3 regions of the Rossellomorea sp. NPDC077527 genome follow, and region 3 is predicted to be linked to each of the others. Evidence: riboswitches for the same ligand, from Rfam matches in the RefSeq annotation. Region 3 holds a riboswitch; each other region holds the start of a gene.
What was found. A riboswitch is a leader RNA that binds a small molecule or an ion and turns the genes downstream of it on or off. The one in region 3 is predicted to bind S-adenosylmethionine.
Positions count from the first base shown of each region.

Region 1: another riboswitch for S-adenosylmethionine. It lies ahead of ACIGG7_RS11870 (2,3-diketo-5-methylthiopentyl-1-phosphate enolase); the one in region 3 lies ahead of metK (methionine adenosyltransferase).
Region 2: another riboswitch for S-adenosylmethionine. It lies ahead of ACIGG7_RS21195 (methionine biosynthesis PLP-dependent protein); the one in region 3 lies ahead of metK (methionine adenosyltransferase).

Region 1 covers NZ_JBITVL010000003.1:384,901-388,181, forward strand. The annotation lists gene ACIGG7_RS11865 (2-hydroxy-3-keto-5-methylthiopentenyl-1-phosphate phosphatase) at 1-197, opposite strand, end outside; gene ACIGG7_RS11870 (2,3-diketo-5-methylthiopentyl-1-phosphate enolase) at 197-1,405, opposite strand; SAM riboswitch class I at 1,497-1,599, opposite strand; gene ACIGG7_RS11875 (pyridoxal phosphate-dependent aminotransferase) at 1,652-2,836, opposite strand; gene ACIGG7_RS11880 (carbon-nitrogen family hydrolase) at 2,957-3,281, shown strand, end outside.
Region 2 covers NZ_JBITVL010000008.1:57,563-60,843, reverse strand. The annotation lists gene ACIGG7_RS21200 (tryptophan--tRNA ligase) at 1-998, shown strand, start outside; SAM riboswitch class I at 1,119-1,224, shown strand; gene ACIGG7_RS21195 (methionine biosynthesis PLP-dependent protein) at 1,317-2,441, shown strand; gene metC (cystathionine beta-lyase) at 2,434-3,281, shown strand, end outside.
Region 3 covers NZ_JBITVL010000002.1:889,818-893,098, forward strand. The annotation lists gene ACIGG7_RS09695 (gamma carbonic anhydrase) at 1-402, shown strand, start outside; gene metK (methionine adenosyltransferase) at 743-1,945, opposite strand; SAM riboswitch class I at 2,157-2,301, opposite strand; gene pckA (phosphoenolpyruvate carboxykinase (ATP)) at 2,603-3,281, shown strand, end outside.

The sequences.
Region 1 (3,281 bases), on a different contig from region 3:
ATCATTTCGTCCTTCATTGAGGAAGGAATAAGAGAGAATAATTGGGTGACTCCTTCTTTTATAGAAAGTGAGCGTTCTAAAACCGCATCCTTAATTGGTTCCCATTCCGGTGGGGCGAAATGCTTCATCAACGAAATGATATTATCGGTTTCTGTAATGGTCCCGTCAAAATCACAGAGAATAATCGGACGCGTCACTATACCTTTACCTCCTCTCCCCACAGAGACAGTGCTTTCCTGAGTTCACTTTGAGTTTCTGCTGCTTCTCTAAGATTCACTCCTTCTAATATGGCATCAATCGCCTGCAAGAATGCTTTCCCCCCACCGATTGCCCCATCAGGATGCCCATGGATGCCACCTCCGGCATTAATGACACAGTCAAACCCAAAGTCTTTCACCAATAGTGGTACAAGAGCAGGGTGAATCCCCGCTGATGGCACTGGCAACACCTTTTTGAAAAATGCATCTTCCTTGTTTAACTCTTCGCTGACGGATAATACTTGATCCTTATTCAGGGCGACGCTCCCATAAGGAGACGGAAATAAAGAAAAATCAGCCCCTGTCATTCGGAGAAATTTTCCCACCCATAGTGAATATCCAACTCCAAATGATGGGGATGCAGCCACAGCCCCTGCAAATGCAGGATGGGCCATGATGGGAAGAGAGATTCCGGGATCTTCTCTCAGTTCCTGAAGGACGTCGAGACCATAAGAGAAAACATTGAATAATAGTGCATCGGCACCAAGTTCACGGGCTCTCTTTGCTTTTTCCTTTAATTCAGAAGTCCTCCCTGAAAGATTTACGGCATACAGCGTTCTCTTACCAGTTTCTTCATACACTTCTTGTAATACTCTCTTTCCTGTCCTGATTCTCTCAATAAAGGGGGTAAGCGGGTTATCAAAAAGAATCTCATCGTCTTTTACAACATCCACGCCACCCATGGCCTGAGCTTTCAACTGATTTTCCAAAAAGGTAAAATCCCTTCCGATCACCCCTTTAAAGATACTCATCAGCAACGGCCTTTCCTTTATACCTGTTAACTCCCTTATTCCATCAATCCCAAACCGTGGTCCAGGATAATTCTTTTTAAGATCAGCGGAAAACTCTAAATCTACTAATTTCACTTCACCATCTAAAGAAAGCTTTCCAAAAACGGTTGTAAGGACTGCAGGCAGATCGTTTGAATAATTATGACCTGGATAACCGATCTTCACCAAACCGGTCGCACCATCTTCACTCTCACTGATGGATACTACTCTCCCCTTGTACTTCTGTAATTGTTCTTGTTCCAGTATAGGCAAGTCCGTCCACGAACCAACTGTTAATCCCAGGGCAATTCCTTCAGCCTTTTTTTCAAACGTTCCTGTTTTCCCCTTTATTTTATAAGTTGCTATCACTTCACTCATCGTCGTTCATCCTCCTTACAGAATACTCCTATCATTCTTTACAAAACAAAAAACCTCTTCCTGATAAGAAGAGGTTTGCCATTATCACTCTTTCTTATCTGTCAGCTCATTAGCTGCAAGAATTAGCACCGTGCTTGAAAAAGTCGGTTGCCGGGCTTCATAGGGCTGGTCCCTCCGCCTGCTCTTGATAAGAATCTAATTTTTTTATTTAATTCAGTTGGATTATTGCACCATTTCCCGCTGATGTCAATCCCTTTTGTGAAATAATTCTAAATTTTCTATACGGGAAATGGCTTCTTTTATGCGTTCGTTTGTGGTTAACAGCCCGACTCGGACGTACCCTTCCCCGTATTCTCCAAATCCTACGCCTGGTGCCACAGCAACATTGATTTTCTCGAGTAAATAGGTTGAAAACTCAACGGATGTGAATCCTTCCGGCACTTTCAGCCATGCAAAGAAAGAACCTTGTGGGGCTTTAACATCCCACCCTATTTCCTGCAGTCCTGAGATTAATAGATTCCTTCTATCTTCGTATGTAGCAACCAGATCGGTAACGCAATCCTGTGGACTTAATAAAGCCGTGGTTGCTGCTTCCTGAATGGCCCCGAACAGACTGACGTAAAGGTGATCCTGCAGGAGGTTGATCGCCTCTATGACACTCTTATTCCCCACAGCAAATCCGACTCTCCAACCGGCCATATTATATGTCTTCGAAAGTGTATAAATCTCGATCCCGACATCCTTTGCGCCTGTCGTTTCCAGAAAACTTATAGGCTTCTGTCCATCGAAACCAATTGCCCCATAGGCGAAGTCGTGCACTACACAAATATCATGCTGTGCAGCAAGTTCCACTGTTTCTTCGAAAAACTGTGATGTAGCGGTTGCACCGGTAGGATTATTGGGATAGTTGAGGAACATTACTTTGGCGTTTTCTAATTCCTCCGGGGAATGATCACTATAATCAGGCAAAAATCCATTCTCTTCTTTTAACGGCATTGTGACCATTTTCGCTTCAGCCAATGCAACCCCTGATAGATAATCCGGATACCCTGGATCGGGTACCAAAACACCATCGCCAGGGTTTAATAAACATTGCGGGATCTCAACTAATCCGGCTTTCCCTCCGAACAGGACGGCCACTTCTGTTTCAGGATTGATTTCTACCCCATATTCACGGAGGTAGAAAGCTGAAATCGCCTCTTTAAAGGATGTCAAGCCTCGAAATGGCGGATACTTATGATTGGCCGGCGAAGAAGCAGCTTCTTTCAGTTTATCCACAATATGCGGAGGCGTCGGTTGATCCGGATTTCCCTGCCCAAGATTAATGACGTCATGCCCCTTATTTACGACAGCATTCACTGTACCTGCTAGGGACGCAAAAAATTGTTGAGGCAACATTTCTAAACGTGATGCCTTTTTAAAGTTTTTCATTCATTCACCTACTCATTTTTTGAAAATTTATTACTTTCAAATTCTAGTCACAAATGATATAACGGAACATAAAGAATGTAAAGGAATAAATGCCAAATCGTACATAAAGAGGTGAAGAAAATGATTCATAAGATTGGTCTCGCCCAGATGGATATTGCATTTGGGAAACCTGAAGAAAATAAGGAAAAAGTCGAACAGTGGGTCAGAAAAGCAAAGGAAGATGGTTGCACTACGGTTGTACTTCCTGAACTGTGGACGACTGGCTATGATCTAACACGGATGGATGAGATCGCAGATGAAGGAGCAGAAGACTCCTCCACCTTCCTGACTTCCCTTTCAAAGAAATACTCCATCCACATCATAGGTGGTTCTGTAGCAAATAAATCAATGGACGGAGTCAGAAATACACTTATAGCAGTCGATTCAAAGGGTATACTCGTAAAAC
Region 2 (3,281 bases), on a different contig from region 3:
TGAGTAAACAAGTTTTGACAGGGATTAAACCAACAGGTCACATTCATTTAGGAAATTATGTTGGTGCGATTAAACCGGCATTGAGATTAGCAGAAATTGAATCCTACAACGTAGCTTATTTTGTTGCGGATTACCATGGTCTAACGAAAATTCATAATCAAGCTGAAATGAAAGAACTCTCATATGGAGTGGCGGCAACGTGGCTTGCATTAGGTTTGGATCCTGATCGAGCGGTCTTTTATCGCCAATCTGATGTACCTGAAATCTTCGAATTAAGCTGGATCCTCGCTTGCTTTGCTCCTAAGGGCTTAATGAACCGTGCCCATGCATATAAATCGATGGTCGATGATAATCAAAAGGGTGGAAGAGAAATAGACAATGGAGTCAATATGGGTATGTTCACCTATCCAATATTGATGGCCGCGGACATTCTCCTATTCCGGACGGAACTGGTTCCGGTTGGGAAGGATCAAATTCAACATGTGGAAATAGCAAGGGACATAGCTGAAACCTTTAATAAAATATACAGGGAGACCTTTGTCCTTCCCGAGTATGTCATACAGGAAGAAACATCCGTTCTTCCGGGATTTGATGGACGCAAGATGAGTAAAAGCTATAACAATACAATCCCATTGTTTGAAGAACCGAAAAAACTTCAAAAACTGATCAATAAGATCAAGACAGATTCTTCTCTCCCTGAGGAGCCTAAGGATCCCGAAACATCTGTCATATTCTCACTTTATCAAGAATTTGCAACAGTTGATCAAGTTGAGAAGATGAAAGTGAGGTTCAAAGAAGGGATCGGATGGGGAGAAGCGAAGAAAGAGCTCTTTCAAGTCATGAATTCATTTATTGAAAAACCCCGCTCAAAATATGAAGAACTGATGGCCAATCCACACGTGCTGGATACCATACTAAATGCAGGCGCGAAAAAGGCCCGTGAAACCACGATTCCGTTCCTGAGGGAAATTAAGAAGAAAATGGGAATTTATCATTGAATCTCCACTGAGAAATAGGATTGGGTGCGTTATTTTTTCAGATAATTCTTAATTGTTATTGACATTTCATCGTCATTGTTATAAGTTATGGGAAAGTTATTTTCCACAAATTCATATAGTTTCTTATCAAGAGAGGTAGAGGGACTGGCCCGAAGACACCTCAGCAACCAGCCAAAGAGGCATGGTGCTAATTCCAGCAAGTTGATGTCAACTTGGACGATAAGAGGGAGAACGAATGTATAAAACCTTCTTATTTTCAATAAGAAGGTTTTTTTGTTTTTCCCCTTTTCATTTTCAAGGAAAGAAAAGGAGAGAAGAATGTTGAGAAAACATATTGATACTTTATTAGTCCAGGCAGGCAACCGGAGTGATCCTGGAACCGGAGCTGTCAGCATGCCACTTCACTTATCTACAGCATTTGAACATAAAGGGATCGGTCAATCCACCGGCTATGATTATACGAGGACAGGAAATCCTACCAGGAAGACCTTGGAAGAAACACTTGCCCAACTGGAGGATGGACATAGAGGATTTGCATTCAGTTCTGGAATGGCGGCCATCCAGGCGATACTTGGTTTATTCTCAAGCGGGGATGAATTGATTGTTTCGAAGGACCTTTATGGGGGAAGCTATCGTTTATTCATACAGTACGAAGCCCAGTATAATATCAAGTTTCACTTTGTCGAAACAAGTGACAATGAATTGATAAAAAGACATATTTCAAACAGAACCAAGGCCATTTTTCTTGAAACCCCAACCAATCCATTGATGAACGAAGCAACTATTGATGAAGTAGCTGGTTTAGCAAAAGAAAACGGGTTGCTATTAATAGTCGATAATACATTTTATACCCCTGTACTTCAAAAGCCACTTACTCAGGGAGCAGACATTGTAATTCATAGTGCAACGAAATACCTTGGTGGCCATAATGATGTGCTGGCAGGAGCCGTGATCGTAAACACAGAGAAGTTGGCGGAAGATATTTATACCATTCAGAATTCAATCGGAGCGGTTCTTGCCCCCTTTGATTGCTGGCTCTTATTAAGAGGGATGAAGACCCTTAGCCTCAGAATGGCACAGCACGAAAAAAATGCAAGACAAATAGCCGAATACCTTGAAGAGCATGATGGTGTAACAGACGTACTTTATCCCGGAAGAGGCGGGATGCTTTCCTTCCGTATCGAAAAAGAAGAATGGATTGCTCCTTTTCTCAAGCATTTAAACGTGATTACGTTTGCTGAAAGTTTAGGAGGCGTGGAAAGCTTTATCACTTACCCAGCTACACAGACGCATGCAGATATTCCTGAAGAGGAACGGATGATGTTGGGGATCTGCAATAGACTCCTGAGGTTTTCTGTAGGAATTGAGTTTATCGATGACCTGATAGCAGACTTGGAGAATGTTTTTCATCAATTGGAGAAAGAGGTGCCAGCGTATGAGTAAAAAACCATTTTCACTTCAGACGTCACTCATTCATTCTCACGGATTTGATAAAGAAACAGGAGCGGTCTCTACGCCTATTCAGCACGCCACTACTTTCCATCAACAGGATTTCGACCAATACGGGACCTACGATTACAGCCGTTCTGGCAATCCGACCAGGGAAACGGTTGAAGAAACGATAGCAGAGTTGGAAGGAGGGATAAAAGGCTTTGCCTTTTCATCCGGTATGGCGGCAATCTCAACAAGCTTCTTATTGTTATCAAGCGGCGATCACGTCCTCGTATCCGAAGAAGTATACGGTGGGACATACAGGATGATCACTGAAGTCCTTACAAAGTTTGGTATCGAATACTCCTTTGTGAACATGAAGGACCTGCACGAAGTAGCTTGTTCAATTAGGCACAATACAAAGGTTATTTATATGGAGACGCCTTCAAATCCACTTTTAAACATCACTGATATTGAAGGGGTTGTGAAGCTTGCGAAGGCAAATAACTGCTTGACGTTCCTGGATAATACATTTATGACACCCCTGTTGCAAAGACCAATCAGTCTGGGAGTAGATGTTGTCCTACACAGTGCGACGAAATTCCTTGCAGGGCACAGTGATGTTTTAGCAGGGCTTGCCGTAACGGGAAACGAGGAGATTGCCGGAAAACTAGCTTTCCTGCAAAACTCATTTGGAGCGGTCCTCGGAGTCCAGGATTGCTGGCTGCTCTTAAGAGGGATGAAAACCCTGCACGTACGATTAAAGGAATCCTCAGAATCTGCTTATAAGATTGCGAGCTTCTTAGAAAGCAGGAAAGAAGTTGAGGAAGTATATTATCCTGGTCTGAGCTA
Region 3 (3,281 bases):
AATACCGTCATCAGGGGGGATGTTGCTCCCACTAAAATCGGTGATAAAGTCAATATACAGGATAACTCCATTCTCCATCAGAGTCCAAATAACCCTCTTATCCTTGAAGATGAGGTGACCGTTGGCCATGGTGTGATTCTACATAGCTGCAAGATCAGAAAAAAGGCATTGATCGGTATGGGATCGATCATCCTCGATAATGCCGAAATCGGCGAAGGAGCGTTTATCGGAGCAGGAAGCCTTGTTCCCCAGGGGAAGGTCATTCCGCCGAATACACTCGCATTCGGTCGACCGGCTAAGGTCGTGAGGGAGCTTAACGAACACGATATTAGTGAGATGAAACGCATTTCAAGGGAATACGCAGAAAAAGGACAGTATTATAAGAATATCAAACCGTTTTAACTTCCTATACTTGGGATACCCCATCCTTTAATGGATTACTCATGGTATATTTTCTTGCATGGATGGTCCGGTTTCTGAGTTTGGGTGCCGGGTGGGGGATTTATCTGCCATTTTGGGAATTTATCTGCCGGTTTGAGAATATATCTGCCTAAAATATGTTTTATCTGCTGTTTTTCCGTTTTATCTGCCAAAATGAAGATATATCTGCCATTCGACCAATATCGACCATTCTCGCACCTCGGAACTCCACGCCACCCCAACGTACTCCAACCCTCGTCACGCCTCCCCACCACCAAAAAAGACCAACACCTCTCAAAGTGTTGGTCTTTTCAATCTTTTCTTATTCAGCCAAAGCTTCTGCTTTCAACGCTTCTGCTTTGTTTGTGCGCTCCCAAGGAAGATCAAGGTCATTACGACCGAAGTGTCCGTAAGCAGCTGTCTGCTTGTAAATCGGACGACGAAGGTCTAACATTTTGATGATTCCTGCAGGACGCAGATCAAAGTTATTACGAACTACGTCAATTAAAACGTCTTCTGATACTTTGCCGGTTCCGAATGTATCTACAGAGATGGATACTGGTTGTGCAACCCCGATAGCATAGGCTAATTGAACTTCACATTTTTCAGCTAGTCCTGCCGCAACAATGTTCTTCGCTACATAACGTGCTGCATATGCTGCTGAACGGTCCACTTTTGTTGCATCCTTACCAGAGAATGCACCGCCACCGTGACGAGCGTATCCGCCGTATGTGTCAACGATGATTTTACGGCCAGTTAATCCGGCATCACCTTGTGGTCCACCGATAACGAAACGGCCAGTCGGGTTGATGAAGTATTTTGTTTCTTCATCGATTAGTTCTTTCGGTACAACAGGATCGATAACATACTCTTTCAGGTTACGCTGAATTTGCTCAAGCGTCACTTCCGGGTGATGTTGAGTAGAGATAACGATTGTGTCGATGCGAACCGGCTTATCGTTTTCATCGTATTCAACGGTAACTTGCGTTTTACCATCTGGACGAAGGTAAGGAAGGATTTCTTCTTTACGAACTTCTGTCAGGCGACGGGAGATTTTGTGAGAAAGAGAAATCGGAAGAGGCATTAGCTCTTTCGTTTCATTACAAGCGAATCCGAACATCAGCCCCTGGTCACCAGCACCGATTGCTTCGATTTCTTCGTCTGACATTTGACCTTCACGGGCTTCAAGTGCCTGGTCCACACCTTGAGCGATATCAGCAGACTGCTCATCGATGGAAGTCAGTACCGCACACGTTTCAGCATCAAATCCATATTTTGCACGAGTATAGCCGATTTCACGGATCGTTTCACGAACAATTTTCGGAATATCGACATACGTATTCGTAGTAATCTCACCAGCAACAAGCACAAGACCCGTTGTGACGGAAGTTTCACATGCCACACGTGCATTCGGATCATTTGTAAGAATTGCATCAAGAATTGAATCAGAAATTTGGTCACAAATTTTATCTGGATGTCCTTCAGTTACGGACTCAGATGTAAACAGACGACGTTTAGTTGACATCAAGGTTCCTCCTTAAGCATATTTGTCAGAAACAGTTCCGACAAAAAGTAAACAGATACGGTACTCATTTCCCTAAGTAGTATGAAGTAAACATGATTCTTTTATCAATAAATCATGATTTATGTGCATGTGGTCCACTATAAACAGAAAAAACCCTTCCTCAGGAAAAAGCTTCAGAGGAAAGGTTTCAGATCATAGCCGCGCCTTTTCTCTCTTATCGTTCAAGGTTTTAGAGACCTTGCCTCAGTTTAGCACCTTCGCTTAATCGGATCGACTCAAAGAAGAAGATCCTTACACTATTTAGCAGGTTGCTGGGTTTCATAGGGTCTGCTCCCTCCACCAGCTCAGGATAAGAGTATCCGTTCAAGGAACAATGATAACGTTTAGGACAAAGGGTGTCAACTTTTTTCGAATGACAGGTTTAACCAACTCCCCGCCTATCTTAATCGGTTTTGTAACCTAATTAGTCAATGAGGCTAAACAATCTTTTGTCCTTTTCATATATATAAGAAGAAACAAGCTGTATTTGGATAAAAAATGTGACAAAATGAAGACACATTATAAATTTAAATAAATAGTATAGACTAATAGCTTGATTGTGTTATACTATTTTTGTGAAGTAAGCGATAAATAAATTTATATAAAGGAAGGGTTCGAATGAATTCAGTGAGCATGTCTAATGAATTAACAGAATTACTTAACGGTCAAAACATTCAGGAACAATTATCTGTTTCTCAACTAGTCGAAAAGGTCCTTCAACGAAATGAAGGCGTTTTAACATCATCTGGAGCAGTCAGAGCAGAAACTGGTAAATACACAGGACGCTCGCCTAAAGATAAATTTATTGTTGAAGAACCATCAACGAAAGATAAGATCGAATGGGGCTCTGTGAATCAGCCGATTTCTTCGGAATCATTCGATAAATTATATACGAAAGTCATCGAATACTTAAAAGAAAAAGAAGAGGTTTTCTCCTTTAAAGGATTTGCAGGTGCCGATCCTAAACATAGACTTCCGATCCAAGTGATCAATGAATTCGCATGGCATAATCTTTTTGCTCACCAATTATTCATCCGCCCGGAAACAGAAGAGTTAAAAGGTCACCAGTCGGAATTCACTGTCATCTCAGCTCCGAACTTCAAGGCTGATCCTGAAGTCGACGGAACTCACTCTGAAACGTTCATTATCGTTTCCTTCGAGAAGAGAATCGTATTGATCGGTGGGACGGAATACGCCGGTGAAATGAAGAAATCCATCTTCTCTGTGATGAACTATGTACTTCCTGAATCCGATATCCTGTCTATGCACTGTTCTTCAAACGTCGGCCGTGAAGGCG